DNA from 4 places in the Streptomyces monticola genome. Region 3 is predicted to be linked to each of the others. Evidence: riboswitches for the same ligand, from Rfam matches in the RefSeq annotation. Region 3 holds a riboswitch; each other region holds the start of a gene.
What was found. Region 3 has a riboswitch for cobalamin ahead of metE (5-methyltetrahydropteroyltriglutamate--homocysteine S-methyltransferase). Riboswitches for the same ligand answer to the same signal wherever they lie in the genome.

Region 1 (7,754 bases), on a different contig from region 3:
CCCTCGCCGCACAGGTCGCGGGCGAACTGCAGCTCGGCCTCCACCGCCTCCTTGAGCATGTCGGTGACCTGCTCACGCAGCCGGTCGTCGAAGAGCTCCGGCTCCTCCTTGCGGACGGTGTCCACGACCTCGAAGGCGAAGTTCATGTGCATCGTCTCGTCCCGGAACACCCAGTTGGTGCCGGTGGCCAGACCGTGCAGCAGGCCGCGGGAGCGGAACCAGTACACGTACGCGAAGGCGCCGTAGAAGAACAGGCCCTCGATGCAGGCCGCGAAGCAGATCAGATTGAGCAGGAAGCGGCGCCGGTCCGCCTGGGTCTCCAGGCGGTCGATCTCCTCCACCGAGTCCATCCACTTGAAGCAGAACTCGGCCTTCTCGCGGATGGACGGGATGTTCTCCACCGCCGCGAAGGCCGCGTTGCGGTCCTCGTGGTCGGGCAGATAGGTGTCGAGCAGCGTCAGATAGAACTGGACGTGCACGGCCTCCTCGAAGAGCTGACGGCTCAGGTAGAGCCTCGCCTCGGGGGAGTTGATGTGCTTGTAGAGGGTGAGCACCAGGTTGTTCGCCACGATCGAGTCGCCGGTCGCGAAGAAGGCGACCAGGCGGCCGATCATGTGCTGCTCGCCGGGTGAGAGCTTGGCGAGGTCGGTCACGTCGGAGTGGAGGTCGACCTCCTCGACGGTCCAGGTGTTCTTGATGGCGTCCCGGTAGCGCTCGTAGAAGTCCGGGTAACGCATGGGGCGCAGGGTCAGCTCGAAGCCCGGGTCGAGCAGATTCCTCTCGGCCTTCTCGGCCTTCTCGGCCTTCGCGGCCTTCGCGGTTGTCTCGGTCTTCTCGGGTGCGGCGGTCATTACTGGCAGGCCTCGCAGGACTCGGGGTTTTCCAGGGAGCAGGCGACGGCTTCTTCCGTCGTGGCCTGCGCGGGGACGGGAGTGGCCGGGTTCGAACCGGCGGCGCGGGCGATCCGGGTGGCCGGGCGCGAGCGCAGGTAGTACGTCGTCTTCAGGCCCTGCTTCCAGGCGTACGCGTACATCGAGGAGAGCTTCCCGATCGTCGGCGTCTCCAGGAAGAGATTGAGCGACTGTGCCTGGTCGAGGTACGGGGTGCGGGCGGCGGCCATGTCGATCAGGCCGCGCTGCGGGATCTCCCACGCCGTGCGGTACAGGTCGCGGATCTCCTCGGGAACCCAACTGAAGCCCTGCACCGAGCCGTTGGCCTCGCGCAGCGCCTCGCGGGTCTTGGCGTCCCAGACGCCGAGGCGCTTCAGGTCCGCCACCAGATAGGCGTTCACCTGCAGGAACTCCCCGCTCAGCGTCTCGCGCTTGAAGAGGTTGGAGACCTGCGGCTCGATGCACTCGTAGACGCCCGCGATGGACGCGATGGTGGCCGTCGGGGCGATCGCCAGAAGCAGCGAGTTGCGCATGCCGGTGGCGGCGATCCGCTCCCGAAGCGCCGCCCAGCGCTCGGGCCAGTGCTGCTGTACGCCGTAGTGGTCGGGGTGCAGGACACCGCGCGCAGTGCGGGTCTTCTCCCAGGCGGGCAACGGGCCGTTGCGCTCGGCGAGTTCGGCCGACGCCTCGTACGCGGCGAGCATGACGCGCTCGGCGATCCGGGTGGACAGCGCCTTGGCCTCGTCGGAGCCGAAGGGCAGCCGCAGCTTGAAGAAGACGTCCTGCAGGCCCATCGCGCCCAGGCCCACCGGGCGCCACTTGGCGTTCGACCGGCCCGCCTGCTCGGTCGGATAGAAGTTGATGTCCACGACACGGTCGAGGAACGTCACGGCGGTGCGCACGGTGGCGTCGAGCCGCTCCCAGTCGATGCCGTCGGCACCGGCGTCCGGGTCGACGAAGGCGCCCAGGTTCACGGACCCCAGGTTGCAGACCGCCGTCTCGCCGTCGTCCGTGACCTCCAGGATCTCGGTGCACAGGTTCGACGAGTGCACCGTGTGGCCGGGCTCGGCGGTCTGGTTGGCGGTGCGGTTGGCGGCGTCCTTGAAGGTCATCCAGCCGTTGCCGGTCTGCGCGAGGGTACGCATCATGCGGCCGTACAGATCCCGCGCGGGCAGGGTCCGCTGGGCGAGGCCCTTGGCCTCCGCCGCCCGGTAGGCGGCGTCGAACTCCTCGCCCCACAGGTCCACGAGCTCGGGCACGTCGGCGGGGGAGAACAGCGACCAGTCCTGGTCGGCGGCGACCCGGCGCATGAACTCGTCCGGGATCCAGTGCGCGAGATTCAGATTGTGGGTGCGCCGGGCGTCCTCGCCGGTGTTGTCGCGCAGCTCCAGGAACTCCTCGATGTCGGAGTGCCAGGTCTCCAGGTAGACCGCGGCCGCGCCCTTGCGCCGCCCGCCCTGGTTCACGGCGGCGACCGACGCGTCCAGGGTCTTGAGGAACGGGACGATGCCGTTGGAGTGCCCGTTCGTGCCCCGGATCAGCGAACCCCGGCTGCGGATACGGGAGTACGAGAGCCCGATGCCGCCGGCGTGCTTCGAGAGCCGGGCCACCTGGTGGTAGCGGTCGTAGATGGAGTCGAGTTCGTCGAGCGGTGAGTCGAGCAGATAGCAGCTGGACATCTGCGGGTGCCGGGTGCCGGAGTTGAAGAGCGTCGGCGAGGACGGCAGATAGTCCAGGCGGCTCATCAGGCCGTAGAGGGCCTCGACCTCCTCCAGGGCGCGCTCGCTTTCGCCCTCGGCGAGTCCGGCGGCCACCCGCAGCATGAAGTGCTGCGGCGTCTCGACGACCTTGCGGGTCAGCGGGTGCCGCAGCAGATAGCGGCTGTGCAGGGTGCGCAGTCCGAAGTAGCCGAAGCGGTCGTCGGCGCCCTCGTCGACAGAGGTGGCGATGAGCGCGTCGAGCCGGGCGCCGTGACGGCGTACGAACTCGGCGGTGCGGTCGGCGATCAGGCCCTCGCGGTGGCCGGTCGCGACGGACTCGGTGAAGGTGGTGACGCCCTGCGACGCGGCCTCGTCGGCGATGGCGAGCGTGAGCAGCCGGGCGGCGAGCCGGGCGTACGCCGGGTCTTCGGAGATCAGTCCCGCCGCCGCCTCCGTGGCCAGTTCGCGCAGCTCCGCCTCGTCCGAACCGGCGTTCCGGCCGCGCAGCGCGGCGGCCGCGACCCGGCCCGGGTCGGTGTCGGGCAGATCGGCGGTCAGCTCGGTCAGGGTGCGCAGGAGCGCGGTTCCGGGGGCGTCACCCGCCCGTTCCGGTTCGACCTGGTGGTCGGCACGGCGTTCCGTCTGGGGTGAGACGGGATCGGCTGGCGCGATGGTCACGTGGAGCACTCCCTCGCTCGGCTCGGGGCCTTGCGGGGGATGGCGGCGTAGCGGAGGCCTGGCGAACGGCACACCGCATCGCGTCCACCGGCCCATTCCGCGAGACCCGGACGTCGTTGGCACCCGAGCCGGGCGGCACGGGCGCACTGTCGACAGGTCTTCGGACTTGACGGGTACGCAAAAGCGCACCGATACACCGTTGCGGGACAGTTCCGGATTTGCACCGGATTCCCCTGCGACGACAGCGAGCACGAGCATACATGTGGGGGCCGCCTGTTGTGGCAGCCCCCATATGTTGTGTCGCGCTCCGGTGGTCGTGGCTCAGTCGTGGCCCGGCGGGGAGCCCGCTGACGGCTCGGCGGGAACCCTGCGGGAACTCGTCGAGGGCTCAGCGGGAGCCCGGCGGCGACTCAGCAGCAGCGGAAGCCCTCCCGCGGATCCGCCTCGCGCGCGTCCATCCGCTCGCGCTCGAACTCGCGCCGCGACATGACCTCGGTGCCGGGCGCACAGGCCCGGGCATGGGCGACATACCGGTCGTACACCGCCTCGCCCGTGAGCTCCCGCCACCAGTAACGGGCGCGCGCCCAGAAGGAGTTCGCGGTGCCCGGGGAGGCCGAGGAGTGCGCGGCGCCCGGGGAAGCCGGGTGGTGCGCGGAGCCCGGGGTGCCCATCAGGACGACCCGGACCCGGCGGGCACATCGTCCTTCGAGCCGCCGGCGTCGCCGCCGCCGGCTCCCACCGCCGCCAGCTCGGCCTTCTCCTCCTTGGTGGCCCAGAGCCCGGCGGGCGCGACCACCTTGGACTCGACGTAGGGCACCTCGGAGAGCTTGGCCGTACCGGGCTTGCGGATGGCCTTGACGCAGACCCGCGCCGCGTCCGCGAGGACGACCAGGATGAGGACCGCGAACAGGGCCGAAAGGACGCCGTCCACCGTGGAGTTGGTGACCACGGTGTGCATGTCGTCGACGGTCTTCGCGGGCGGCAGCGGATCCGCGCCCGAGTCGATCGCGGCCTGGTACTTGTCGCGCTGCGCGAAGAAGCCGACCTTCGGGTCGTCGGAGAACACCTTCTGCCAGCTCGCGGTCAGGGTGACCGCCGCGTCCCAGACCAGCGGAATGCCGGTCACCCAGGCCCACTTGAGGCGCCCGGACTTGATGAGCAGCGTGGTGCACACGGCGAGGGCGACGGCGGCGAGCAGCTGGTTGGCGATACCGAACAGCGGGAACAGCTGGTTGATGCCGCCCAGCGGGTCATGCACGCCGACCCACAGGAAGTAGCCCCAGCCGCCGACCACGACCGCGCTGGTGAGCCAGACGCCCGGCTTCCAGCTGACGTCGCGCAGCGGCTTCCAGACGTTGCCGAGCGTGTCCTGCAGCATGAAGCGGCCGACACGGGTGCCCGCGTCCACCGTGGTCAGGATGAACAGCGCCTCGAACATGATCGCGAAGTGGTACCAGAAGGCCTTGAGCCCGGCACCGCCGATCACGGCGGAGAAGATCTCCGACATACCGAGCGCGAAGGTCGGGGCGCCACCGGTGCGGGAGAGCAGCGAGGCCTCCTCGACATCCTTGGCGGCCTGCGTCAACTGCTCGGGCGAGATGGTGAATCCAAGGCCCTGCACCGCCTGCGATGCGGACTCCACGGTGGAACCGATCACGCCCGCGGGCGAGTTGACGGCGAAGTACAGACCGGGCTCGATGATGCACGCCGCGATCACCGCCATGATCGCCACGAACGACTCGGTGAGCATGGAGCCGTAGCCGATCAGGCGGACCTGCGACTCCTTCTGGATCATCTTCGGTGTCGTACCGGAGGAGACCAGGGAGTGGAAGCCGGACAGGGCGCCGCAGGCGATGGTGATGAAGACGAACGGGAACAGCGAGCCGGAGAAGACCGGGCCCGTGCCGCTGGAGGCGAACTCCGTGACCGCCGGCATCTTCATCGTCGGCAGCGCGATGACGACGCCGAGTGCGAGCAGCACGATCGTGCCGACCTTCATGAAGGTCGAGAGGTAGTCACGGGGCGCCAGGAGCATCCAGACCGGAAGCACGGAGGCGAGGAAGCCGTAGACGACCATCCAGATGACCAGCGTGCCCGGTTCGAGCGTGAAGGTGTCGGCCCACGAGGACTCCGCCACCCAGCTGCCCGCGACGATGGCGAGCAGCAGAAGCGCGACACCGATGACGGAGACCTCGGTGACCCGGCCGGGACGCAGGATGCGCAGATAGAAGCCCATGAGGAGGGCGATCGGGATCGTCATCGCGATGGAGAAGACACCCCACGGCGAGTGCGCGAGGGCGTTCACGATGACCAGGGCGAGCACCGCGAGCAGGATGATCATGATCGCGAACACCGCGACCAGGGCGGCCGCGCCGCCGAACGGCCCGATCTCGTCCCGCGCCATCTGGCCGAGCGAGCGGCCGTCGCGGCGGGTGGAGAAGAACAGGGTGACCATGTCCTGCACGGCACCCGCGAAGATCACGCCCGCGACGATCCAGATGGTGCCGGGGAGATAACCCATCTGGGCCGCGAGCACCGGGCCGACGAGGGGGCCCGCGCCCGCGATCGCGGCGAAGTGGTGCCCGAAGAGCACCCGCCGGTCGGTGGGGTGGAAGTCGACACCGTTGTTCAGGCGCTCGGACGGGGTCGCCCGGGTCTTGTCGACCTTGAGCACCCGGTTCGCGATGAACTTGGAGTAGAAGCGATAGGCGATGGCGTACGAGCCGAGTGCGGCCGCCAGCATCCAGGCGGCCGAGATCTCCTCGCCCCGCGAGAGCGCCAGTACGCCCCAGCCGACGCCGCCGACGAGCGCCACCAGTGTCCAGATGACGATCGATTTGGGTGTGATTCTTCGCGTGCTTCGCGTCTTGGTGGATGCCGACTCCGGCATGGTGGCTCCGTCCCCTAGATCACCCTGTTAATCCGCAGGAAATCTAGGCGACTGTCTCATCAGGAGTCACCCCCCGTCCGCATATCGGTACGACTACGAAAGGTCGCCGATAGCGTCACGGCGCCGCGCCGGCAGTGGCCAGGGGCACTCCCCGGCTCCGGCGGTGGCTGCCGGCGGTGGCCGCCGGCAGCAGCGGTCAGCAGCAGCGGAACCCCTGTCTCGGGTCCGACTCCTGGCGGTCCGTCCGCATCCGTTCGAAGTCGCGCCGGGACAGCACGAGGACACCCGGGTGGTTCTTGCGCGCATGCTCGACATAGCGGTCGTACGCGGACTCGTCGGTGAGTTCACGGACATACCACCGCACCCAGGCCAGTGCCCGCCGGACCCTGCTCGCCGTCATGCCCCCCGTCATGCCTCCTGTCATGCCCGCTGCCTCTCGCGCTCCGCCGCCAGCTCCGCCTTCTCCTCCTTGGAGGCGATGAGGCCGGCCGGCGCGGTCAGCTTCGACTCCACGTACGGCGCCTCGCTGAGCCGGGAGGCCCCGGGGTCGCGTACGTGCTTGACGCAGACCCGTGCCGCGTCCACGAGGATGATCACGATCAGCAGGGCGAGGGCGGCCGAAAGCACCCCGTCCACCGTGGAGTTGGTGACGATGGTGTGCATGTCGTCCATGCTCTTGGCGGGCGGCAGGACCTTGCCCGCGTCGATGCCGTCCTGGTAGACGGAGCGCTGCTCGAAGAAGCCCACGCGCGGATCGCTGGAGAACACCTTCTGCCAGCTCGCGGTGAGGGTGACCGTGGCGTCCCAGGCCAGCGGAATCCCGGTGATCCAGGCCCACTTGAGGTGCCCGGACTTCACCAGGAGCGTGGTGCACACGGCGAGGGCGACGGCGGCGAGCAGCTGGTTGGCGATCCCGAAGATCGGGAAGAGCTGGTTGATCCCGCCGAGCGGCTCGTGCACGCCGACCCAGAGGAAGTAGCCCCACAGGGCGACCACGGCGGCGCTGGTGATCAGGAGTCCGGGCTTCCAGCTCACATTGCGGAACGGCTTGTGGACGTTGCCGAGCATGTCCTGCAGCATGAACCGGCCCACGCGGGTGCCGGCGTCGAGCGCGGTCAGGATGAACAGCGCCTCAAACATGATCGCGAAGTGGTACCAGAAGGCCTTGAGACCGCCCCCGGTGACCTGGGAGAAGATCTCCGAGACGCCGATGGCGAGGGTCGGGGCGCCGCCGGTGCGGGAGAGCAGCGTGGCCTCCTCGACGTTCTTCGCGGCGGCCGCGAGGTCCTGCGGGGAGATGGAGTAGCCGAAGTTCGCGACCGCCTGGGACGCGCTCTGCACGCTGTCGCCGATGACACCCGCGGGCGCGTTCATCGCGAAGTACAGGCCGGGGTCGATGATGCTCGCCGCGACCAGGGCCATGACCGCCACCGATGACTCCATCAGCATGGAGCCGTAGCCGATCATCCGGACCTGCGTCTCCTTCTGGATCATCTTCGGTGTCGTACCGGAGGAGATCAGCGCATGGAATCCGGACAGGGCGCCGCAGGCGATGGTGATGAAGACGAACGGGAAGAGCGAGCCCGCGAACACCGG
Region 2 (7,754 bases), on a different contig from region 3:
AGGGGACGTACCGCGGTCAGCTCCCAGCCCCGCTCCTCCATGCCCTCCGCGAGCCGCCGGCACAGCTGTTCCAGGAGATCGACGGCGTCGGACGCGCTCCGCGCCGGCCCGTCGACCAGCTCGGTCAGTTCCACGGGCACCTTCACCGCCGCGCCCGGCTCGGACAGCAGGGCCTTCTCGTCGAGCCCGAAGTGCTCGGCGAGCGCGGCCCGCAGGCCCGGCAGCGCGTTCGCGGTGCCGCCCCACACCTGTGAGGCGCGCAGGACGGCGAGGACGAGGTTGACGCGCGGTTCGCCGACGGGGCCGCCACCGAGGATGTGCAGGCCGTCCCTGATCTGGACGTCCTTGATCTCGCACAGATAGCCGTCGATGTGCATCACGAACTCGTCGAACGCCTCGTCGTCGGGCTGCTCGTCGACATGCAGGTCGTGGTGGAGTTCGGCGGCCTTGACGAGGGTCCAGATCTGGGCGCGTACGGCCGGTGCCTTGACCGGGTCGAGATCGCTCACCAGGGCGTACTCGTCGAGGAGTTGCTCCAGCTTGGCGAGGTCGCCGTAGGTGTCGGCGCGGGCCATCGGCGGCACCAGATGGTCGACGACGGTGGCGTGGCCGCGGCGCTTGGCCTGGGTGCCCTCGCCGGGGTCGTTGACGATGAACGGGTAGATGAGCGGCAGGTCGCCGAGGACGGCGTCGGGGGCGCACGAACCGCTGAGGCCGAGGCCCTTGCCGGGCAGCCACTCCATCGTGCCGTGCTTGCCCATGTGCACGATCGCGTCCGCGCCGAAGGAGTTCTCGAGCCACCTGTAGGCCGCCATGTAGTGGTGCGAGGGCGGCATGTCGGGGTCGTGGTAGATGGCGATGGGGTTCTCGCCGAAGCCGCGCGGCGGCTGGATCATCACGACGACATTTCCGAACTGCAGCGACGCGAGCACGATGTCGTCGCCGTCGACGTAGAGGGAGCCGGGCGGCTCGCCCCACGCCTCGGTCATGGCGTCCCGCAGCTCGGGGTCGAGCTTGTCGAACCACGCCTGGTAGTCGGCGAGCGGTACGCGCGCGGGCGCGGCCGCGAGCTGCTCCTCGGTGAGCCACTCCACGTCGTGGCCACCGGCGTTGATGAGCCGGTGGATCAGCTCGTCGCCGTTGTCGGGGTGCCCTTCGACGACGTATCCGGCGTCCTTGAGCGCGTCGAGGACGCCCACCGCCGACGCGGGGGTGTCGAGTCCGACGGCGTTGCCGACGCGCGAGTGCTTCGTCGGGTACGCGGTGAAGACGAGCGCGAGCCGCTTGTCGGCGTTGGGTTTGTGCCTCAACCGGGCGTGCCGCACGGCGATTCCGGCGACGCGCGCGGCCCGCTCCGGGTCGGCCTTGTAGACGGGTACGTCGTCGGGGCCCTGCTCCTTGAACGAGAACGGCACCGTGATCAGGCGGCCGTCGAATTCGGGGATCGCCACCTGCATCGCGGCGTCCATGGGGGAGAGTGCGGCGTCGGAGTCGTCCCAGGCGGCGCGCGAGGAGGTCAGGCAAAGGCCTTGCAGGACCGGGATGTTCAGCTCGGCGAGCGCGCCGATGTCCCAGGCCTCCTCGTCACCGCCGGCCGAGGCCTCCGACGCGTGGGCGCCGCCCGCCGCGAGGACGGTGGCGACCAGGGCGTCGGCCTGCCCGATCAGTTCGTACAGGGCGGGGTCGGCGCCGCGCAGCGAACCGCAGTACACGGGAAGGGCGTTGGCGCCGCGCGCCTCGATGGCGTCGCAGAGGGTGTCGACGAAGGCGGTGTTCCCGGACAGCTCGTGCGCCCGGTAGAAGAGCACGCCGACGGTGGGCCGCCCGGCGACCGGGGTGTGGCCGCCGTGCAGCCCGAACTCCGGCATCTTCTGCGGCTCGGCGAAGCCATGGCCGGTCAGGAGGACGGTGTCGGACAGGAACCTCGCCAGCTCGACGAGGTTCCCGGGCCCGCCCTCGACGAGATAGCGCAGGGCCTCGGCCACGACACCCGCGGGCACGGACGACTCGGCCATCAACTCGGCGTCGGGCACGCTCTCCCCGCCGAGCAGCACGGTCGGGATGCCGGACGCCTTGAGCGCGGCGAGCCCGTCCTCCCAGGCGCGCTTGCCGCCGAGGAGACGTACGACGGCGATGTCGGCGCCCTCGATGAGCCCGGGCAGCTCCTCGGTGACATGGACCCGGGTCGGGTTGCCGATCCGGTACGGAGCACCGGAGGCCCGCGCGGCGAGCAGATCGGTGTCGGCGGTGGACAGAAGGAGAACGGTCATGAGGGTGCCCCCGGAGCAATGAACGGGAGACCGGACGGCGCGCCGGTCTCGATGAGGCGCAGCAGCGCATCCGTGTCCGCGTGTTCTTCGATCAGATCGCCGAGCCGGTCGAGCTGCTCTTCGCGCAGCGCGCCGAACGACGTGTCGGGGGCGGGCACGAACCGCCGTCCCGCGGCCCGCGCCACCTCCCGCAGAAACGCCCGCCGGAAGCCGTCGGACTCCAGCGAGCCATGCCAGTGGGTGCCCCACACGGCGCCGACGCGACAGCCGTCGAGGAAGGCCTCGCCGCCGGTCACCCGGGCCACTCCGTGGTGGATCTCGTAGCCCTCGACGGGCTCGCCGAGTGCCTCGCCCACCGGCCGGGCGAGGGTCTTCTCGCTCTCGAACCGGACCCGCACGGGCAGCAGGCCGAGCCCGTCGACGGCCCCGGCGCGCGACTCGACATCGTCCTCGATGTGTTCGCCGAGCACCTGGAAGCCGCCGCAGATCCCCAGCACCGGCCGCCCTTCGGCGGCCCGGCGTGCCAGGGCGTCCGCGAGGCCGCGCTCGCGCAGCCACTCAAGTGCCTTGACGGTGCCGCGTGTTCCGGGCACCACGACCAGGTCGGCGTCGACGATTTCCTCGGCCCGGTCCACGAACCGCACGACGACACCCGGCTCGGCGGCCAGGGCGTCGACATCGGTGAAGTTGGACATCAGCGGTACGGCGCACACGGCGACGCGCAGCACGTCGTCCCCGACGGGCGGTGCGACGACGGACTCGCGTACGGCCCCGCGCAAGGACACCCGGAGCCCGTCCTCCTCGTCGATGCCGAGCCCGTGCGCGAACGGCAGGACGCCGTACGTACGCCGCCCGGTGAGCCGCTCCAGCATGTCGAGCCCGGGTTCGAGCAGCGACACGTCGCCGCGGAACTTGTTCACCAAGTACCCGGCGACCAGGGCCTGGTCGTCCGCGCTCAGCAGTGCCGTCGTACCGAAGAACGAGGCGAAGACCCCGCCCCGGTCGATGTCCCCGACGACCACGACGGGGAAGCGGGCGGCGCGGGCGACGCCCATGTTCACGATGTCGGTACGCCGCAGATTGATCTCGGCGGGACTGCCCGCTCCCTCACAGATCACCGCGTCATACGTGCCCCGAAGCTGCTCCAGACAGTCCACGACGGTGCCGAGGAGCGATTCCTGGCGCCCTCCGTGGTAGCCGCGTGCGCTCATCTCGCCCACCGGTCTGCCCATCAGGACGACCTGGCTGCTGCGGTCGCTGCCGGGCTTGAGCAGCACCGGGTTCATCAGCGCGGTCGGCTCGATCTGTGCGGCCTGCGCCTGCATGGCCTGCGCACGGCCGATCTCGGCGCCTTCGCGTGTCACGAAGGAGTTCAGCGACATGTTCTGCGCCTTGAAGGGCGCGACGGCGACGCCCTTGCGGGCCAGCCACCGGCAGATCCCGGCGGTGACGACGCTCTTCCCGGCGTCGGATGTGGTCCCGGCGACCAGTAGTCCACCGCTCATGAGGTACGCCTCTTCTTCTGTACGAGGATGCGCGCGGCCGCACACACGGTGAGCGCCGCCCAACTCACGCGCCGTGAAAGCCGCACGGCCCGCTCGATGTCACGGACTTCGGCCCGGCGCCCCGCGGAGTTGAGCACCGGCCGGTGCTCGACGCGCCCGCCGTACGACAGGGTCCCGCCGAGCCGTACCCCGAGCGCGCCCGCGAAGGACGCCTCCACCGGGCCCGCGTTGGGGCTCGGATGCCGCTCAGCGTCCGCGCGCCAGGCCCGCACGGCCCCGCGCCGGTCCCGGCCCGCCGCCACCGCGAGCGCCGCCGTCAGACGTGCCCCCGGCCATCCGGCCACGTCGTCGAGCCGCGCCGAAGCCCAGCCGTAGCGGCGGTACTTGGCCGACTTGTGACCGACCATCGCGTCGAGCGTGTTCACGGCCCGGAACCCGACGAGCCCCGGCACTCCGCCCACCGCGCCCCACACCAGGGCGCCGACCACGGCGTCGGAGGTGTTCTCGGCGACGGATTCGACGACGGCGCGCGCGATGCCGTCCGCGTCGAGGGCGGCGGGGTCGCGTCCGCACAGATGCGGCAGCCGCTCACGCGCCACGTCGATGTCCCCGGCGGCGAGCGCACCGCCGATGGCGCGCGCCTCACGGCCGAGCGAAGTACCGCCCACCACGGCCCAGGTGGCGGCGGCGGTCAGCGCGAGTGAGGCGGCGGGGGAGCGGCGTACGGCGGCGCCGGCGAGCGCGGCGGCGCCCACGGCGGAGCCCACGCACACGGTGGTGTGCAGCGCGCCCCACCCGCGGTGGTCGCGCCAGAGGACTCGCTCAACGGCACCCGCGGCCCGGCCGAACGCGGCGACCGGGTGCCCGCGACGGGGGTCGCCGAGCAGGAGGTCGCCGAGGAGCCCGGCGGCGGCGCCGTACGTGAAGACACGGTCGGCACGCACGGGTTCAGCCGGCCGTCACGCCTCGAAGGGGCGGGGCACAGCAGGTACTGCACGTACGGGCAGCACTGGGCGTACTGGATGTTCTGGACGTACGGGACGACGTACTGGAGACAGCCGAACGGCAGCCGTGCATGGCGATGTTGTCCTCACTCAGGGTCCGCGCCCTGGTTCGACGGATACGGCGGCGAGAGTTCCTGGCTCACGGGGTTCGGGTGAACCCCGGTGACAGTGGCGGGACCGCGCCGGATTCGCACCGGCTTCCTCTCCATGTCGCCGTATGGGCTCCGGAAGTCCACCACGCCCGCGAACGCCCGTCAACTCAGGTTTGACCTGCGGCGGAAGAGTGTGCGGAGCCCCACAGCGAACCGGTCCGCGGCGCACGGAAAACCGCCCCGCGGCGACCTCGGGTGGAGGCCGCCGCGGGGCGGTTCGCGGATCCGACCGGTACGGGTACCGGCGATGGTGCCGTCAGGCGACGATCAGGAAGATCCCGTACGCCACGGCCGCCGCGCACAGCGCGAAGCAGGCGTAGGCGCCGGTGCGGGCGAGCGGCGCGGAGCCGCCCTGCGCCGTGGCCGCCTCCTGCTTGGAGAGGCCGGCGATGCCGAGGGTGAACAGTCCCACCAGGGCGACCGTCGCCACGAGGCTGACGCCGAAGACGGAGCCGAGCGCCGCCCAGTCGATGTCGATCATGCGTGTTCCTTAACTCGGACCGTGAGCCGGGCTCAGACGGTCGCACCGGCGGGCCGCGCGGGGTCCGCGACGGCGCCCGACGAGGCGTGGACGGTGGTCTTGCGGACGTCGTCCGCCTCTTCGGCCACGGCGGTCGTGGCGGCCGGCGGCGGTGTGACCGCGGCGATGGCGGTGGTGACGACGCCCGCGGGCTCGGCCGGCACGCCGGCGCTGTCCGTGTCGTCGGCGACCACATTGGTGTGGTCGACCACCTGGCGGCGGGAGATGAACCAGATCGCGGCGCAGGAGGCGACGAGGAAGACGGCGACGGCCGCGATGCCCCAGTCGCCCTGGCGGGCCACGAACTCGGCGCCCGCGGCGACCAGTCCGGCGGCCGGCAGGGTCAGGCCCCAGGCGATGAACATCCGGGTCGCGGTCGACCAGCGCACCACACCGCCCTTGCGGCCGAGGCCCGCGCCCATGACGGCGCCGGAGCAGGAGTGCGTGGTGGAGAGCGAGAAGCCCAGGTTGGAGGAGGCCAGGATGACCGCGGCGGCCGAGGTCTGGGCGGCGAAGCCCTGCTGCGGCTGCAGGTCGGTGAGGCCCTTGCCCATGGTGCGGATGATGCGCCAGCCGCCGAGGTAGGTACCGAGGGCGATGGCGAGTCCGGCGGAGACGATGACCCAGACCGGCGGGTTGGAGCCGGGCGCGAGCGCGCCACCGGCGACCAGGGCCAGGGTGATGATGCCCATCGTCTTCTGCGCGTCATTGGTGCCGTGCGCGAGGGACACGAGACCGGCGGAGGCGATCTGCCCGGAGCGGTAGCCCTTGGCGCTGGACTTCTCACCGGCGTTCTTGCCGAGCTTGTACGCCAGCTTCGCGGCCAGGAGCGCGGCGATACCGGCGACGAGCGGGGCGGCTATCGCGGGGATCAGGACCTTGGTCACGACGACACCGCCGTTGACCCCGCTGATCCCGATGGAGGCGATGGTGGCGCCGATCAGACCGCCCATGAGGGCGTGCGACGAGCTGGAGGGCAGTCCCACCAGCCAGGTGAGGAGGTTCCAGAGAATGGCACCCACCAGGGCCGCGAAGATCACTTCGGGCTGGATGCCGTCTTCTCTGACCAGCCCGCTGGAGATCGTCTTGGCGACTTCCACGGAGAGGAACGCGCCGACGAGGTTGAGCACGGCGGACATGGCCACCGCCGTCTTGGGCTTGAGAGCGCCGGTCGAGATGGTCGTCGCCATCGCGTTGGCGGTGTCGTGGAAACCGTTCGTAAAGTCGAACACGAGAGCTGTCACGATCACGATCGCGAGCAGCAGCGTGATGTGTTCCATTTACCCAGGCAATCGTTCGACGTCAGTGGCACGTGGAACGTAGGCAACCTGGGTGAACGGAAAGTGAACTGAGGCAGGCGGTGGGGTGTCCCGCGGCGGGGGTCCTTGCGCCGATCCCTCTATGGAGCGCTTCAGCCGTCCCGCCGGCCCTCGGAAGAGACCCTCATCACTCTGCCCGCGGGCGGCGGCACCCTGGCAGGATCGCCGCATGGCAGAAGCAGAAGAGGCCTGGGCCGACCTCGTCGCGACGGCCCGCAGAACCGCCGCCGCAGGACTGGTCGTCGGCACCTCGGGCAATGTCTCGGTACGCGTGGGAGACCGGATCCTCATCACCCCGAGCGGCGTCCCGTACGACCGCCTCACCCCCGCCGACACCGTCGCGGTCGACCTGGACGGCCGGCAGGTCGCCGGGACCCTGAAACCCACCAGCGAACTGCCCCTGCACCTGGCGGTCTACCGCACGACCGGCGCGGCGGCCGTGGTCCACACCCACGCGCTGCACGCCACCGCCGTCTCCACCCTGGTCGAGGAACTGCCGCCGGTCCACTACATGACCGCGATCCTGGGCGGCCCCGTCCGCGTCGCCCCCTATGCCCTCTACGGCACGGACGAGCTGGCCGAGAACATGCTGCACGCCCTGCGCGACCGCACCGGCTGCCTGCTGCAGAACCACGGCGCCGTCACCTACGGCGACGCTCTCGACCAGGCCTACGACCGCACGGCCCAACTGGAGTGGATGTGCCGCCTCTGGCTGACCGCCCACTCCGTGCCAGGACGCGCACCGTCCCTCCTGGCTCCCGAGCAGCTGCGGGCGGCGGCGGAGCAGCTCAGCGGTTACGGACAGAAAGGCTGAGGCGGAACGGCTGAAACAGAAGGGCTGAGACGGAGAGGCCGACCGTGAGGGCCGGACGGAAGGCCGCCCGGAAAGGCTGAACAGAGCGGGGAATCACGGCGCGGACCCGGGTACTCGTGCCGCACTCCGACTGGCCCACCGGGCCGACCCCGTCGAAACTGGAGCGCATG
Region 3 (7,754 bases):
GCGGGTAGCCGGCGCCGGCGAGTTCATCGGCGACCTGCATATGGGAGCGGGCGGCCTCCAGGCTGATGACATCGGCGTCGAGGTCGTCGATGGCCCGCAGGATGTCGCCGAACTCGGCGTAGCACATGTGGGTGTGGATCTGGGTGCCGGGGCTCGCGCCGCCGGTGGCGATGCGGAAGGCTTCCGTCGCCCAGGCGAGGTAGGCGGGGTGTCCCGCGGAGCGCAGCGGCAGCGTCTCGCGCAGCGCGGGCTCGTCCACCTGGATCACCGAACTCCCGGACACCTCAAGGTCGTTCACCTCGTCGCGGAGGGCGAGGGCGACCTGCCGCGCGGTGTCGGCGAGCGGCTGGTCGTCACGGACGAAGGACCAGGCGAGCATCGTGACCGGGCCGGTGAGCATGCCCTTGACCGGCCGTTCGGTGAGGGACTGGGCGTACGTGGTCCAGCGCACCGTCATCGGCTGCGGCCGTGCGATGTCGCCGGCCAGGATCGGCGGGCGGACATAGCGGGTGCCGTAGGACTGCACCCAGCCGTGCTGCGTCGCGAGATAGCCGGTGAGCTGCTCGGCGAAGTACTGCACCATGTCGTTGCGTTCGGGCTCGCCGTGCACGAGGACGTCGATGCCGGTCTTCTCCTGGAAGGCCACGACCTCGCGGATCTCGGCCTCGATGCGCTGTTCGTACGCGTCCGGGCCGAGGCGTCCCGCGCGCAGATCGGCGCGGGCGGTGCGCAGTTCGCCGGTCTGCGGGAAGGAGCCGATGGAGGTGGTCGGAAGCAGCGGCAGCCGCAGCCGCTCGCGCTGGGCGGCGGCCCGCTCGGGATAGGCCTGGGAGCGGCGCGTGTCGGCGTCGGTGACGGCCGCGGCGCGGGAGCGTACCGCCGGGTCATGGGTGAGGGGCGATCCGCTCCTCGATGCCAAGTCGGCGCGGTTGGCGGCGAGTTGGGCGGTGATGGTGTCGGTGCCCCGGGTCAGGCCACGGGCGAGTGTGGCGATCTCGGCGGTCTTCTGCCGGGCGAAGGCCAGCCAGCGGGCGATCTGCGGGTCGAGGCCCCTTTCGGCGGTGGCGTCCAGGGGGACGTGCAGGAGCGAGCACGAGGCGGCCACATCGACGCGGTCGGCCAGGCCGAGCAGGGTGCCGAGGGTGGCCAGGGACTTCTCCAGGTCGTTGATCCACACATTGCGGCCGTCGACGACCCCCGCGACCAGGCGCTTGCCCGGCAGCCCGCCGACGGCGGCCAGGTCGTCGACCTGAGCGGCGGCGGGCCCGGTGAAGTCGAGGGCGAGTCCCTCGACGGGCGCCTTGGCCAGGACCGGCAGGGCCTCGCCGAGCCGGTCGAAGTAGGAGGCGACCAGGAGCTTCGGCCGGTCGGTGAGGGCGCCGAGATCGCGGTAGGCGCGGGCGGCGGCGTTGAGTTCGGCGGGGGAGCGGTCCTGGACCAGGGCGGGCTCGTCGAGCTGCACCCAGTCGGCGCCGCACGCCCGCAGATCGGCGAGGACCTCGGCGTACACCGGGAGCAGCCGGTCGAGCAGGGTCAGCGGCTCGAAGTCCGGCGCCGCGGCGGGGGCCGGCTTGGCGAGCAGCAGATAGGTGACCGGGCCGAGCAGGACCGGGCGCGGGGTGTGCCCGAGCGCCAGGGCCTGGGTGAGCTCGGCGGCCTGCTTGCCCGGGTCGGCGGTGAAGACGGTGTCGGGGCCCAACTCCGGGACGAGATAGTGGTAGTTGGTGTCAAACCACTTGGTCATCTCAAGGGGCGCCACGTCCTGGGTGCCGCGGGCCATCGCGAAGTACCCGTCGAGCGGGTCCGCGTCGACGGCGGCGCGGTGGCGGTCGGGGATCGCGCCGACCATGACGCTGGTGTCCAGGACGTGGTCGTAGTACGAGAAGTCACCGGTGGGCACCTCGTGCAGACCGGCGTCGGCGAGCTGTTGCCAGGTGGTGCGGCGCAGTTCGGCGGCCGTGCGGCGCAGGGTCTCGGCGTCGGTCCTGCCCTTCCAGTAGCCCTCGATCGCCTTCTTCAGCTCCCGGTTCTGGCCTTGGCGGGGGTAGCCGTACACGGTGGCGCCGGCGGTGCGGGCCGCGGATGCGGCGGCGCCGGATGCGGATGTGGCTGTCACGGAACTCTCCTTCGCGAGCACTCGTTCAGGAATCCCGGGACCGGGCGAGGACGCGAAGGAACGGCGATGTGCGGCGAGTTCCGCAGGGGATGCTCGCGCTGCTGCCGCCGACCCGCCCTCGAGGTCACCGAGAAGCCGTGCGCGGTCGCGCACGGGCAGATGGCAGGTCTTCGGACTCACGGGCACGCCACATCCCTGTCGGGACGCGGCCCCTACTGGCCGTCGCTTCCCGGGTCCTGACTCATGGACCCAGTGCGTATGACGGCGGTCGTTCCCGCTCACCGCTGCGGGGCAGTCCCGGATTCCCACCGGGTTCCCTCTTGCGACGCGCCTGTCTGGCGGACAGGGCGAACCAGCTGCAGCGGTCAGCCTAGGGCACGCAGGGCGGACGTATGCGCGGGCGGTCGGGCAGTTCCTGGCAGCGGAAGGTTCATGTCGGATTCCCGCCAGCCGGTGCGGGAGCAGTGGGCGAAGCTTGACGTATGCACACCGACACCGAGAGCTGTGTACGCGCCGTTCAGTCCAAGGACGCCCGCTTCGACGGGGTCTTCTTCACCGCGGTCGTGACGACCGGGATCTACTGCCGTCCCAGCTGCCCGGTGGTGCCGCCCAAGCCGGCCAACATGCGCTTCTACCCGAGCGCCGCGGCCTGCCAGCAGGCCGGTTTCCGGGCCTGCAAGCGGTGCCGCCCCGACACCACACCCGGCTCGCCGCAGTGGAATCACCGGGCCGACACGGTGGCCCGCGCGATGCGGCTGATCGGCGACGGCGTGGTGGACCGCGAGGGGGTCACGGGTCTGGCCGCGCGGCTCGGCTACAGCACCCGGCAGATCGAGCGGCAGCTGCTCGCCGAGCTGGGTGCGGGGCCGCTCGCCCTGGCCCGCGCGCAGCGAGCGCAGACCGCCCGGATCCTGATCGAGACCACCGGACTGCCCATGGCGGACGTCGCGTTCGCCGCCGGCTTCGCCTCGATCCGCACCTTCAACGACACGGTCCGCGAGGTGTACGCGCTGGCCCCCGGCGACCTGCGCACCCGCGCCGCGCGCGCCGGGCATGCCGGGCACGCCGGCAAGAGTGGCCGGGACACCACTGGGGCGGCCGCCCCGGGCGTGCTGACCCTGCGCCTTCCGTTCCGTGCCCCCCTCAACCCCGACAACCTCTTCGGGCATCTGGCCGCCACGGCCGTGCCCGGCGTGGAGGAGTGGCGCGACGGCGCCTACCGCCGCACCCTGCGGCTGCCCTACGGCCATGGCGTCGTCGCCCTCACTCCGGCCGCCGACCACATCGGCTGCCGACTGGCCCTGACCGACCAGCGCGATCTGACCGTGGCGATCAGCCGCTGCCGCCGCATGCTGGACCTCGACGCCGACCCGGTCGCCGTCGACGAACAGCTGCGCACCGACGAACTGCTCGCCCCGCTGGTCGACAAGGCGCCGGGCCGCCGGGTGCCGCGTACCGTCGACGAGGCGGAGTTCGCGGTACGCGCGGTGCTCGGCCAGCAGGTCTCGACGGCCGCGGCCCGTACCCACGCCGCCCGCCTCGTCCTCGCCCACGGCGAACCCGTGGCCGACCCCGAAGGCGGCCTCACCCATCTCTTCCCGGCCCCCGAGGCGCTCGCCGCGCTCGACCCGGAGTCCCTGGCGCTGCCCCGCAGCCGCCGCACCACGCTGACCACCCTGGTCGGCCGACTCGCCGACGGCACCCTGAAACTGGGCGTCGAGAGCGACCGCGACGAGGCCCGCGCCCGGCTGCGGGATCTGCCGGGCTTCGGGCCCTGGACGGTCGACGTCATCGCGATGCGCGCCCTCGGCGACCCGGACGCGTTCCTGCCCACCGACCTCGGTGTCCGCAGGGCCGCGCAGGGCCTCGGTCTGCCGTCCACACCCGCCGCGCTCACCGCGCGAGCGGCGGCCTGGCGGCCGTGGCGGGCCTATGCGGTCCAGTATCTGTGGGCCACGGACGACCATCCCATCAACCACCTGCCCGCATAAGGGAGTTGCCATGAAACGGCACACCGTCACCGACAGCCCGTACGGCCCGCTCACCCTGGTCGCCACCGACGGCGTCCTGTCCGGCCTCTACATGGCCGGGCAGCGCCACCGCCCGGCCGATGAGTCCTTCGGCGAGCGCGCCGACCCGCACGACCCGCCCTTCGACGAGGTGATCCGCCAGCTGACGGCCTACTTCGCGGGCGAGCGCACCGTGTTCGACCTGCCGCTGCACCTGGAAGGAACCCCCTTCCAGCGCGAGGTGTGGGCCGGACTCCTGCGTATCCCCTACGGAGAGCGGCGTACGTACGGCGAACTCGCCGCCGAAATCGGCAAACCGGGCGCCTCCCGCGCCGTGGGCCTGGCCAACGGCAAGAATCCGGTCGGCATCATCGTGCCCTGCCACCGCGTCGTGGGCGCCGACGGCAGCCTCACCGGATACGGCGGCGGACTCGACCGCAAGCAGCGGCTGTTGGAGTCCGAAGGAGCGGAAAGGGCCGCGGCGGGCCTGTTCTGAGCAGGAGGGTAAGGTCCGCCTGGCACATGTACACGTCACGGTGGGAAGGCGGACCATGGCCACGAGGGTATGGCTGCGGACAACGGTCACAACGGGCCCGGCGAGCAAGAAGCAGCAACGGCCGGAGCCCGACGGCCGGGTGACCCGGGCGATACAGGCAGCCCCCGTGGACGCCCCCGAAGACCGCCGGACGGCCGCCGCCCTCGCCTATCCCGAACGCGTCCTGCCGCCCGGTGGCGTGAAGGAGTACCGCAAGGCACGCCGTTCCGGGTTCCGCGCCTTCACTCTGTGGGCCGACCCATACCGGCAGCAGGTCTACGCCCATGTCGTCACGCGGCAGTCGGCAGAGGGCAAGGCGGTGGCGTACGAGGTGCTCGGCGCGGCACAGGAACCGCTGGCGACCGTCGTCCGCGACAGGGCCCTGACCAAGGGGATCAGAACGCGCTGGACGGTGATGCAGCACGGCGCCGCGGAACTCAGCGGCGGCAAGGGCCACCCCGTCTGGTGGTTCGTCTGGTGGCTGATCTCCCCGATTCAGCTCTCCATCATCGTCCTGTCCTTCCTCGGGGGCCACGGCGATGTCGCGCGGATGCCACGCCGCATGAAGTGGCGGCGCGACGGGCGGACGGAGCTCGACTGGGACAGCCCCCACCTCAAGGTGTCCGAGCACGCTCTGGACCCGCGCGTGGCGGCAGGACTCGTCGCCCTCCTCGAGAGCCACGACGGGGTGTTCGGCACGTCCTGGGACGACGACCTGAAGTTCTGAGGCTCAGAGGGCAGAGGGCAGAGGGCAGAGGGCAGGGATCAGGGGGCAGGGATCAGGAGCCCGCGATCCGGGCGAGGAGCGCGGGCAGCGCCGTGCCGATCGGCTCGCGGACGACTTCCGCGGCGAGATCGTCGTACGGAGTCTCCTCCGCGTTGACGATGATCAGCCGCGCCCCGTGCTCCGCCGCCAGTCCGGCGAGGGACGCCGCGGGCTGCACCTGCAGACTCGTACCGACCGCGATGAACAGCTCGCAGGCCCTGGCGACGGCCATCGCCTCGCCGAGCACCGCCGGGTCGAGCCGCTCGCCGAACATCACGGTCGCCGACTTGAGGATGCCGCCGCACTCCAGGCACGCCGGATCGCTCTCGCCGGCCTCGACCCGTGCCAGGGCGTCCGCCATGGACGAGCCGGCCGCGCAGGTCACGCACACCACCGACCGTGCGGTGCCGTGCAGTTCGAGCACCTTGCGGGCGGGCAGCCCGGCGAGCTGGTGCAGCCCGTCGACGTTCTGCGTGATGACCCGCACCGGCACCCCGGCCCGCTCGAGGTCCGCCACCGCGCGGTGCGCGGCGTTCGGCTCGGCCTGCAGCGTGCGGTTCGCGCGCCGCATCTGCCAGGAGCGGCGGCGGATCTCCGGGTCCGAGACATAGGAGTCGTACTCGACAAGCTTCTGCGCCTCGGGATCGCGTCGCCAAAGCCCTTGCGGGCCGCGGTAGTCGGGGATGCCGGAGTCCGTGGAGACACCGGCACCACTGAGGATCGCGACGAGGGGCTGCTTGGTCATGGCGCGAGGGTACGCAGCCGTCCCCGCGCGGTGCGAGCGTAAATCCCCTGCGGCGGCGGGCCCGTCGCCTCGCGTCGCGTCACGTCGCGTGCGTCACCCGGCCGCCCGGACGCTCGGGCTCGCGGCACACCCCGCAGGTCATGAGGCGGGTCGCCCGCACCGGTACGCCCGGTGCCAGGCCCGCCGGGCGCTGCGCGGCGACCTCCGCCACGCGCGCGTGCTGTTCGCATACCGCCGCGCCACAGTGCCGGCACACCGCGAGGGCCACCACCACCCGCTTGTCCTTCGCGCAGTCGAAGCAGTGCATCGCGCTCCCCTCCCCGGGGCTGCCGAGGACCGGCCTCCCGCTCACCATCCTGGTTCCTACCGCATGCCGCGGCCAGGGGTGCCTGCACTTTCCGCCGTTTCCAGCACCTCTCGCCGGACGGTCCCACCCTGCGCGGCGGCCGTCACTCTGCGCGGCGGCCGTCACCCCGCGCGGCGGCCCTCACCCCGCGCGGTAGCCGTCCACCAGCTCCACCGGGCCGCGGCCCGCCTCGAGCGCGGCCAGGGCCGCCGTCACACGGCGGACCAGCCACGGCGGTCCGTACGCGTCGAGTTCGGCGACCGGCACCAGGCGCCAGGAGTCCAGCTCCTCCTCCTGCAGCACGATCGCGTCCAGCTGCTCCGGCGCCAGAACGCCACCGTCGTACAGATAGGCCGCGATGGGCGGCCGGTCCGCACCGGAGACCCAGTCGATCGCGAGCAGCGGCCCCGGCACCGCGTCGAGACCGATCTCCTCCTTGGTCTCCCGGCGGGCCGCCTCGCGCGGGGTCTCGCCTTCGTCCGACTCGATGGTGCCGCCCGGAAGGGCCCAGCCGGACCGGTAGTTGGGCTCCAGGATCAGCACCCGGCCCTCGCCGTCACGGAAGAGCACGGCGGCGCCGGCGAGGATTTTGGGCAGGCCTGCGATGTAGGAGGCGTAGTCGAGAGTCATCCCGCCGAGCTTAGGCGGTGGGCGGGACGCGGTCCGGTTCAGTCCCCGGCCGTGCCACGGGAGGAGCCGTACAGCTGGTGCACCGCGCGCCCGCCCTCGCCGACCGGGACACTGATGTGCTCCAGGACGTCCTCGAGCACATCGATGTCACCGGTGCGCACGATCGGGTCGGGACCGGCGGCGGCGTGGGCGGGCGCGGTGGCGGACAGGGCGCCGATGACGGCGGCGGTCAGCACGGTCGTACGGCGCTTCATACACACTCCCTGCCGGGCGGGTACCGGGTCATTCCTCGTCCTGGCTGCGGGACTTCACGATCCGCCGCAGCCGGTGGTGACGGGTCGGTGCGCCCTGCTCGGTGATCGCGTCGCCGACCATCGCCTTGACCGCGTCCCGCAGGCCGTGCAGCGCCTGGTGCCGGGCGGGACCGGCGCCGGGATCGTCGCGCAGCTCCTTGTAGAGGGACCAGCAGAGCGTCAGCATCACGAGCACGAACGGCAGGGCCACCAGGATCGTCGCCGTCTTGAGCGAGTCCAGGCCGCCCGCCACGAGCAGCACCGCGGCGACCGCGCCCATCAGCACGCCCCAGGCGACGACCAGCCAGGTCTTC
Region 4 (7,754 bases), on a different contig from region 3:
ACCGCCGTGTTGGAGCCACCGGCCGCCGGGGAGGAGATGATCTCCGCTCCCCACATGGCGAGCAGTTCGCGCCGCTCGGACGAGGTGTTCTCGGGCATCACACAGACGATGCGGTAGCCCTTGAGCCTTGCCGCCATCGCGAGCGAGATGCCCGTGTTGCCGCTGGTCGGTTCGAGGATGGTGCAGCCGGGCGTCAACCGGCCGTCCTTCTCGGCCTGTTCGATCATATGGAGCGCGGGGCGGTCCTTGACCGAGCCGGTCGGGTTGCGGTCCTCCAGCTTCGCCCAGATCCGGACGTCCTCGGCCGGCGAGAGCCTCGGCAGGCGGACGAGCGGGGTGTTCCCGACCGCGGCCAGCGGGGAGTCGTACCGCATATCAGGCCATGCCCGCCCGTCGCCCGGCCGCCACCCCGACAGGACGCGGCTCCGTCACGGCCGCACCTCCCGCGACGGCCGGGAGGATCGTGATGCTGTCGCCGTCGTTGAGCTTGGTGGTGATGCCGTCGAGGAAGCGGACGTCCTCGTCGTTCAGATAGACGTTCACGAAGCGGCGCAGTTCGCCGCCGTCCACCAGGCGGTCCTGGATGCCCGAGTGGCGGGACTCGAGGTCGTTGAACAGCTCGGCGAGGGTGTCGCCGCTGCCCTGGACGGCCTTCTCGCCGTCGGTGTACTGGCGGAGGATGGTGGGGATGCGGACCTCGATGGCCATGGCTGTGGGCTCCTGTCGAAGGAAGTCAGGTGGGTGGGCGCGCGGCAGCCCGCGCAGAGCGTGGTGGTACGCGTGGGAACGCCGTGGCCCGCGGGCGCCCGGCGGCAGGGTCAGCGTGGACAGATGGCGCTGTTGAGCCTGCACAGGTCGACGTGAAGGCGCGCCACGAGCAGCATGCCCGGCGTCTTGTCGTTCACGTCGTGAGAAACCATGCGGTCATCGTATCGATTCCCGGTCCGGCTCCTGGAATGTGATCTCGCATACTGGACGACTTTCGTTCGTCACGCGGACAGTCACACGGACAACGGGGCCGCGGGAAGGTAGGTGACCGTCGGAGCGCCGGTGCCCGGATGCACGCTGACCTCGGCACTCACGCCGTAGACGGAGGCGAGCAGCTCGGGCGTGAGGACCTCATCCGGTGTGCCGAACGCCACGACGCGGCCCTCGTCCAGGACATACAGGCGGTCGCAGTAGTACGCCGCGAGGTTCAGATCGTGCAGGGCCAGGAGGTTGGTGGTGCCCAGGGTGCGGATGAGGCCCAGGATCTCCAGCTGGTAGCGGATGTCCAGGTGGTTGGTGGGTTCGTCGAGCACCAGGAGGCGCGGCTGCTGCACCAACGCCCGTGCCATCAGGACCCGTTGGCGCTCGCCCCCGGAGAGCCGGGGGAAGGGGCGCCGGGTCAGGTCCCCGGCGCCGAGCCGGTCGAGCGCCTCCTGGACGAGCCGTTCGTCGGCCGCCGTGTCCGCCTCCCAGAACCGCTTGTGCGGGGAGCGGCCCATGGCGACCACTTCGGCGACGGTCAGGTCGAAGCCCGCGTGCCCGTCCTGCGGGACGGTCGCGATCCGGCGGGCACGGTCCTTGACGGAGAGCTCGCCGAGGTCGTCGCCGTCCAGGAGGACACGGCCCGACGCGGGGGTGAGCGTGCCGTAGACGCATCTCAACAGGGTCGTCTTGCCGCTGCCGTTGGGGCCGACCAGACCGACCGTCTCCCCCTCGGCGGCCCGCAGCGTGACCGCGTCGACGAGCCGGCGGCCGCTGATCTCGTACGAGAGTTCCTCGGTGCGCAGCATCAGGCTTCGGCCCCTTCGGCGGTACGTCCACGGTGCAGCAGCCACAGGAAGAACGGGCCGCCGGTGAGCGCCGTGAGCACGCCCACGGGTATGTCCTGCGGCGCCGCCACCGTGCGCGCCGCGAGATCCGCCGCGACCAGGAAGAACGCCCCGGCGAGCGCGGCGGCGGGCAGCAGTCTGCGGTGTCCGGCGCCCACGGCCATACGGACCGCGTGCGGCACCATCAGGCCGACGAAGCCGATGGCCCCGCTGTACGCCACGAGGACGCCGGTGAGCAGTGAGGCGAGGACGAAGACGGCGGCGCGGAAGCGCGCGGTGTCCAGGCCGAGCACGGTCGCACCCTCCTCCCCCACGAGCAGCAGGTCGAGCGGCCTGGCCAGGGCGAGCAGGAGCGCGGTGCCCGCGACGAGCACGGCGGCGGGCAGGGCGAGCATGTCCCAGCGGGCGCTGCCGAGGCCGCCGAGCGTCCAGTACAGGACTTCCTTGAGGTGGTCGGCGCGGGCCGAGACGACCAGGAACAGGCTGGTCAGGGCGGAGAGGATATAGGCGACCGCGACGCCCGCGAGGATCAGGCGGCCGGTGGTGAAGCCGCCGCGGCCGCTTCTGGCCAGGATGTAGACGAGCGCGAGCGAGCCCATCGCGCCCACGAAGGCCGCGATCGGCACGGACACGGTCGTCGCCACTCCGGCCAGGCCCAGGCTCCCGCCGAGCACGATCACGGCGACCGCGCCGGCGGAGGCACCGGAGGAGACACCGAGCAGGAACGGATCGGCGAGCGGATTGCGCACCAGCGCCTGCAGCACGGCCCCGATGACGGCGAGCCCGGCACCCACGCAGGCGCCGAGCAGGACCCTGGGCAGCCGGACGTCGAGGACGATCGTGCGGTACGGCGACGGCTCCGCGTTCCCGGTGAGCGCGGCCATGACATCGGCGGCCGGGATACGTACGGAGCCGAGGGCGAGCCCCGCGAGCGCCGCCACCGCGAGGGCGGCGCCCAGCACGACGAGGGTCACGGGGGTGCGGGTCACTGCCGGTCGGCGGGTGCGGGGCACCGGGGCCGGGCGGGTGCGGGTCACCGGAAGGAGTCCGGGTGCAGCTGCTTGGCCAGCTTCTCCACCGCCGCCGGTGCCCGTACGCCGAGGACCGCGTCCGACAGCGGCAGCACGGCGAAGCGCCGGTGCTTGATGGCCGGGACGTCGGCGAGGGCCGGGTCGTCCAGGAGGCGCTTCTTCTTCTGGGCGACCGAGGTACCGCCGTAGTCGTAGATCACGACGACATCCGGGGCCCGCTCGACGACCTTCTCCCAAGAGGCGTCGGCGAAGGGCTTGTTCAGGTCGGCGAAGACATTGCGGCCGCCGGCGCGCTCGATGATCTCGTTGCCGATGCCCTTGCCGCCGGCGGTGAAGGCGGTCTTGTCGCCGCTGTCGTAGACGAAGACCGAGAGCGGCTTCGCGCCCTTCAACCGGGCCGTGGTGTCCGCGACTTCGCGCTCGGCGCCCTCGACCCACTTCTGCGCGCGCCCGCGTACGCCGAAGGTGGCGCCGACCTCGCGGACCTCCCGGTGGACGTCCTTCATCGTGGAGGGTCCCGAGGTGCAGCTCTCGATGTTGAGGCGGGTCTCGATGCCGGACTTCTGCAGGGACGCGCGGGCGCGGCCGTCCGTCGCGGCGAAGGCGCTGGCGTATCCGCCGTAGACGAAGTCGGGGTTCGCGGCCAGGAGCTTCTCGTACGAGGGGTACTCGTCGGCGAGCACCGGCAGGGACTTGTAGTCCGCCGCGTACTCGGGGAGTACCCGGTCGTCGAGGTAGGCGGTGCCCGCCATCCGGTCGCGCAGGCCGAGTTCGAGCATGACCTCGGTGGCGTGCTGGTTGAGGGTGACCGCGCGTTTCGGGGGCGCCTTGAAGGTGGTCTTCACGCCGCAGTTGGTCACCGTGTACGGAAAGCCCGCGGCGGGCTCGCCCCCGGATTGCGCGGTGTTCGCGGCGCCGGACGAGCAGGCGGCGAGCGGGGCGAGCAGGGCGGCCGTGGCTATGAGGGCACGGGTGCGCGCGGGCCAGGTCACTGAGGACACAACTGGGGCCTCTCCGGGGGATTTCCGCGTCCCCTGGTCGGTGGGAGAGGGCGGCAGGTCAGTTCCTGACTTCCAGGCCGTGCCTGGTCACAGTGGCGGGACCGTCCCGGGTTCGCACCGGGTTCCTGGCTCCTGCCGCCTCAAAGGTCAGCGCTCAGTATGCCTGCACGACCTCGACCTCTTCCTCGGTGACCTCCCCCTCGACGATCCGGAAGGAGCGGAACTGGAACGGTCCGGCGTCGTCCGCGTCCGCCGTCGACACCAGGACGTAGTGGGCGCCCGGCTCGTTCGCGTACGAGATGTCCGTGCGCGACGGGTAGGCCTCGGTCGCGGTGTGCGAGTGATAGATGACCACGGGCTCCTCGTCCCGGTCGTCCATCTCGCGGTACAGCTTGAGCAGGTCGCCCGAGTCGAACTCGTAGAACGTGGGCGAGCGCGCGGCGTTCAGCATCGGGATGAAGCGCTCGGGACGGCCGGTGCCGACCGGGCCCGCGACCACGCCGCACGCCTCGTCGGGGTGGTCCTCGCGCGCGTGGGCGACGATCTGGTCGTGCAGGGCCTGGGTAATGGTCAGCATCTGATGAGAATAAGCAGATGGGCCGCGGATCTGAGATCCGCGGCCCATCTATTGAGACAGCAGCTGAGACGCCGGGTGCTCCGGACGCTTCGGTGCCGCCTCCTGCCTCAGCTCTTGGTGTCCTCCAGGGCCGGCGCCGCGGCCTGCTTGCGACGCTGCACGGCCAGATAGCCGACGGTCAGGATCAGAGCCCAGAGGGGGGCGAAGTACAGCGAGATCCGCGCTTCCTCGTCGACGCCCATGAGCACGATGGCCGCGGCGATGAAGGCGAGGGCGAACATGCTGGTGTAGGGGGCGCCGGGGGCCTTGAAGCTGGACTGCGGCAGCTCACCGCGGTCGGCCTTGCGGCGGTACTTGAGCTGGCTGATCAGGATCATGATCCAGGCCCACATACCGGAGATGGTGGCGAAGGAGACGACGTAGTCGAACGCCTCACCCGGGAACTCGTAGTTGATCCAGACGCCGAACAGCATCAGCGAGGCCGAGAAGCTCGTGCCGACGAGCGGCAGGCCGTTCTTGGTCAGCTTGGTGAAGAACTTCGGGCCCTGGCCGCTCAGCGCGAGGTCGCGCAGCATCCGGCCGGTGGAGTACATACCCGAGTTGCAGGAGGACAGGGCGGCGGTGAGGACCACGAAGTTCACGATCGCGGCACCGATACCGAGGCCCATCTTCTCGAAGGCGGCGACGAACGGGCTGACACCGGGCTGGAAGTGGGTCCACGGCACGACCGACAGAATCATGATCAGCGCACCGACGTAGAAGACGGCGATCCGCCACGGCACGGTGTTGATGGCCTTGGGCAGCACGGTCTTCGGGTCCTTGGACTCACCCGCGGTGACGCCGACGAGCTCGACGGCCATGAAGGCGAACATCACCAGGTGCAGGGTCATCAGGGAGTTGCCGACGCCGTGCGGGAAGAAGCCGCCCTCGCTCCACAGGAGCGACATGGAGGCGCTGTCGGCGGCGTCGGAGAAGCCGATGGTGAGGATGCCGGCACAGATGAGGATCATGCCGATGATCGCGGTGACCTTGATCATCGAGAACCAGAACTCCAGCTCGCCGAAGAGCTTCACGGAGATCAGGTTGGCGCCGAAGAGGACCACGGTGAAGATCAGCGCGAACACCCACTGCGGCTGATTGAGCCAGCCGTCGGCGTTCTTGGTCCAGAACTGCATGTACTCGGAGGCCGCGGTGACCTCGGTGATTCCGGTGACGACCCAGAAGAGCCAGTACGTCCAGCCGGTCACGAAGCCCGCGAACGGGCCGATGAACTCACGGGCGTACTCCGAGAAGGAGCCCGACACCGGGCGGTACATCAGGAGCTCGCCGAGCGCCCGCATGATGAAGAAGATGACCAGACCCGCGAGGGCGTACACGAGGATGAGGCTCGGGCCCGCCTTGGAAATGCCCTTGCCGGCGCCGAGGAACAGGCCGGTGCCGATGGCACCGCCGATCGCGATCATCTGGATCTGCCGGGCGCCGAGGCCGCGCTGGTACCCCTCGCCGGACGTGCCGCCGGCCACGGCCTCATTGCCGTCGTACTGCTTGTCGACCTGCGCTGAGGTCATGATGTGCGCCTTTCTCCATGCCGACCCGTGCCACTGTGGCCCGGATCGGGTCCCGACCCCCCGGATGTGGATGGAGCTTTTGCCTATCGACGTTCGGCCGACGGGGCGCCCTCGCGGTACATGGGTGGCGTCACGCGAGTGGTCGTGAAGATTTACCACGGCGCGGCGAACGCCCCTCGGGAAAAAATGTGGCACGGACCACAGGAAGAACCGGACAAAGGCCCCTTGCGACGGCAATAACGGCCGGATGGGTGACGGGATCGTTATCCGGATTTGAGAGTCCGTTGAGCGAACGCGCGAGGGCCCGCGCCCACCGGAACGGGTGGGCGCGGGCCCTCGGTCGCCCCGCCCTGCGCAGGGCGGGGCGGTCGGGCTGTCAGACCTTCGCCTTCTCCAGCGCGGCGTCCTCCGACTCCGGCTCCTGCTCGCCGTTCTTGCGGCGCTGGACGTACGCGAGGAACGAGTTCAGCTCCCGCTTGGCGATCGGGGCGAGGAGGTAGAGGCCGATGATGTTGAAGACGGCGAGGAGGAAGAGCACCGCGTCGGCCATGTCGATCAGCGTCTGCAGGGTCAGGAGCGCACCGGCGACCGAGAAGACGGTGTAGATCGCCTTGTACGTGACCTCGCTGGCGCGGCTGCGGCCGAAGAGGTACGTCCAGGCCTTGAGGCCGTAGTAACCCCAGGTCAGCACGGTCGAGATGGCGAAGAGCAGCACCGCGACGGTCAGGACGTACGAGAACCAGGGCAGCACGGTCCCGAAGGCGTCCGAGGTGACGGTGACGCCCTCGACCTGGCCGCTTCCGGCCTCCCAGCTGTCGGGGCTGGCGATGACGACGGTCAGCGTGGTCATGGTGCAGACGACGACGGTGTCGATGAACGGCTCGAGGAGCGCCACCAGACCCTCGCTCGCGGGGTGCTTGGCCTTGACCGCGGAGTGCGCGATCGGAGAGGAACCGAGACCGGCCTCGTTGGAGAACGCGGCCCGCTTGAAGCCGATGATCAGGGCACCGAGGACACCGCCCGCGACACCCTCGGGGTTGAAGGCACCCTCGACGATCGTGGCGATCGCGGACGGGACGGCGGTGACGTTGACGAGGATGACGACCAGGCAGGCCACGATGTAGAGGCCGGCCATGGCCGGGACCAGACGGCTGGTGACCGAGGCGATGGAGCGGATGCCGCCGAGCAGCACGATGCCGACCAGGGCCGCGATGATCAGGCCGAAGAAGAGCGCGCCCGCGGACGAGCCCATGGCGCCGCCCTCGCCGCCGGTGACGGAGACCAGCTGCGCGTAGCCCTGGTTGACCTGGAACAGGTTGCCGCCGAAGAGGCCGAAGAACAGGATCATCACGGAGGCGAGCACGGCGAGCACCTTGCCGAGCGCCTTGCCGCCGGAGCCGAAGCGCTCGGCGAGGCCCTTGGGCAGATAGTGCATCGGGCCGTCGGAGACACAGCCGTCCTCGTGCACCTGGCGGTACTTCACACCGAGGGTGACCTCGACGAACTTGGTGGCCATACCGAGCAGGCCGCACAGGGTCATCCAGAACGTGGCGCCCGCACCACCGATGGAGACGGCGACGGCGACACCGGCGATATTGCCGAGGCCCACGGTGCCGGAGACCGCGGCGGTCAGCGCCTGGAAGTGGTTGACCTCGCCGGCCGACCCCTTCTCGTCGCACTTCCCTCTCACCACGTCCACGGCGAGCTTGAACTTACGCAGCTGGATGGCTCCGAACCAGGCCGTGAAGACCAGGCCGGCG

Region 1: another riboswitch for cobalamin. It lies ahead of ACFQVC_RS11925 (ribonucleoside-diphosphate reductase subunit alpha); the one in region 3 lies ahead of metE (5-methyltetrahydropteroyltriglutamate--homocysteine S-methyltransferase).
Region 2: another riboswitch for cobalamin. It lies ahead of ACFQVC_RS20920 (cobalamin biosynthesis protein); the one in region 3 lies ahead of metE (5-methyltetrahydropteroyltriglutamate--homocysteine S-methyltransferase).
Region 4: another riboswitch for cobalamin. It lies ahead of ACFQVC_RS37445 (ABC transporter substrate-binding protein); the one in region 3 lies ahead of metE (5-methyltetrahydropteroyltriglutamate--homocysteine S-methyltransferase).

Annotation. Positions count from the first base shown of each region.
Region 1 covers NZ_JBHTCF010000004.1:163,096-170,849, reverse strand. The annotation lists gene ACFQVC_RS11930 (ribonucleotide-diphosphate reductase subunit beta) at 1-737, opposite strand, end outside; gene ACFQVC_RS11925 (ribonucleoside-diphosphate reductase subunit alpha) at 851-3,268, opposite strand; cobalamin riboswitch at 3,403-3,526, opposite strand; gene ACFQVC_RS11920 (YbdD/YjiX family protein) at 3,679-3,939, opposite strand; gene ACFQVC_RS11915 (carbon starvation CstA family protein) at 3,939-6,158, opposite strand; gene ACFQVC_RS11910 (CstA-like transporter-associated (seleno)protein) at 6,355-6,558, opposite strand; gene ACFQVC_RS11905 (carbon starvation CstA family protein) at 6,579-7,754, opposite strand, start outside.
Region 2 covers NZ_JBHTCF010000008.1:285,282-293,035, forward strand. The annotation lists gene cobN (cobaltochelatase subunit CobN) at 1-2,270, opposite strand, end outside; gene ACFQVC_RS20915 (cobyric acid synthase) at 2,267-3,775, opposite strand; gene ACFQVC_RS20920 (cobalamin biosynthesis protein) at 3,772-4,719, opposite strand; cobalamin riboswitch at 4,886-5,031, opposite strand; gene ACFQVC_RS20925 (hypothetical protein) at 5,188-5,409, opposite strand; gene ACFQVC_RS20930 (inorganic phosphate transporter) at 5,445-6,731, opposite strand; gene ACFQVC_RS20935 (class II aldolase/adducin family protein) at 6,940-7,584, shown strand; gene ACFQVC_RS20940 (alpha/beta hydrolase) at 7,752-7,754, shown strand, end outside.
Region 3 covers NZ_JBHTCF010000001.1:823,353-831,106, forward strand. The annotation lists gene metE (5-methyltetrahydropteroyltriglutamate--homocysteine S-methyltransferase) at 1-2,116, opposite strand, end outside; cobalamin riboswitch at 2,261-2,488, opposite strand; gene ACFQVC_RS03355 (AlkA N-terminal domain-containing protein) at 2,599-4,107, shown strand; gene ACFQVC_RS03360 (methylated-DNA--[protein]-cysteine S-methyltransferase) at 4,118-4,621, shown strand; gene ACFQVC_RS03365 (hypothetical protein) at 4,677-5,387, shown strand; gene ACFQVC_RS03370 (Sir2 family NAD-dependent protein deacetylase) at 5,440-6,171, opposite strand; gene ACFQVC_RS03375 (hypothetical protein) at 6,251-6,526, opposite strand; gene ACFQVC_RS03380 (NUDIX domain-containing protein) at 6,659-7,147, opposite strand; gene ACFQVC_RS03385 (hypothetical protein) at 7,186-7,401, opposite strand; gene ACFQVC_RS03390 (BCCT family transporter) at 7,430-7,754, opposite strand, start outside.
Region 4 covers NZ_JBHTCF010000025.1:104,567-112,320, reverse strand. The annotation lists gene ACFQVC_RS37470 (PLP-dependent cysteine synthase family protein) at 1-374, opposite strand, end outside; gene ACFQVC_RS37465 (MoaD/ThiS family protein) at 376-708, opposite strand; gene ACFQVC_RS37460 (putative leader peptide) at 819-920, opposite strand; gene ACFQVC_RS37455 (ABC transporter ATP-binding protein) at 1,002-1,778, opposite strand; gene ACFQVC_RS37450 (FecCD family ABC transporter permease) at 1,778-2,791, opposite strand; gene ACFQVC_RS37445 (ABC transporter substrate-binding protein) at 2,851-3,840, opposite strand; cobalamin riboswitch at 3,889-4,032, opposite strand; gene ACFQVC_RS37440 (M67 family metallopeptidase) at 4,004-4,426, opposite strand; gene ACFQVC_RS37435 (amino acid permease) at 4,534-5,994, opposite strand; partial or broken gene ACFQVC_RS37430 (alanine/glycine:cation symporter family protein) at 6,371-7,754, opposite strand, start outside.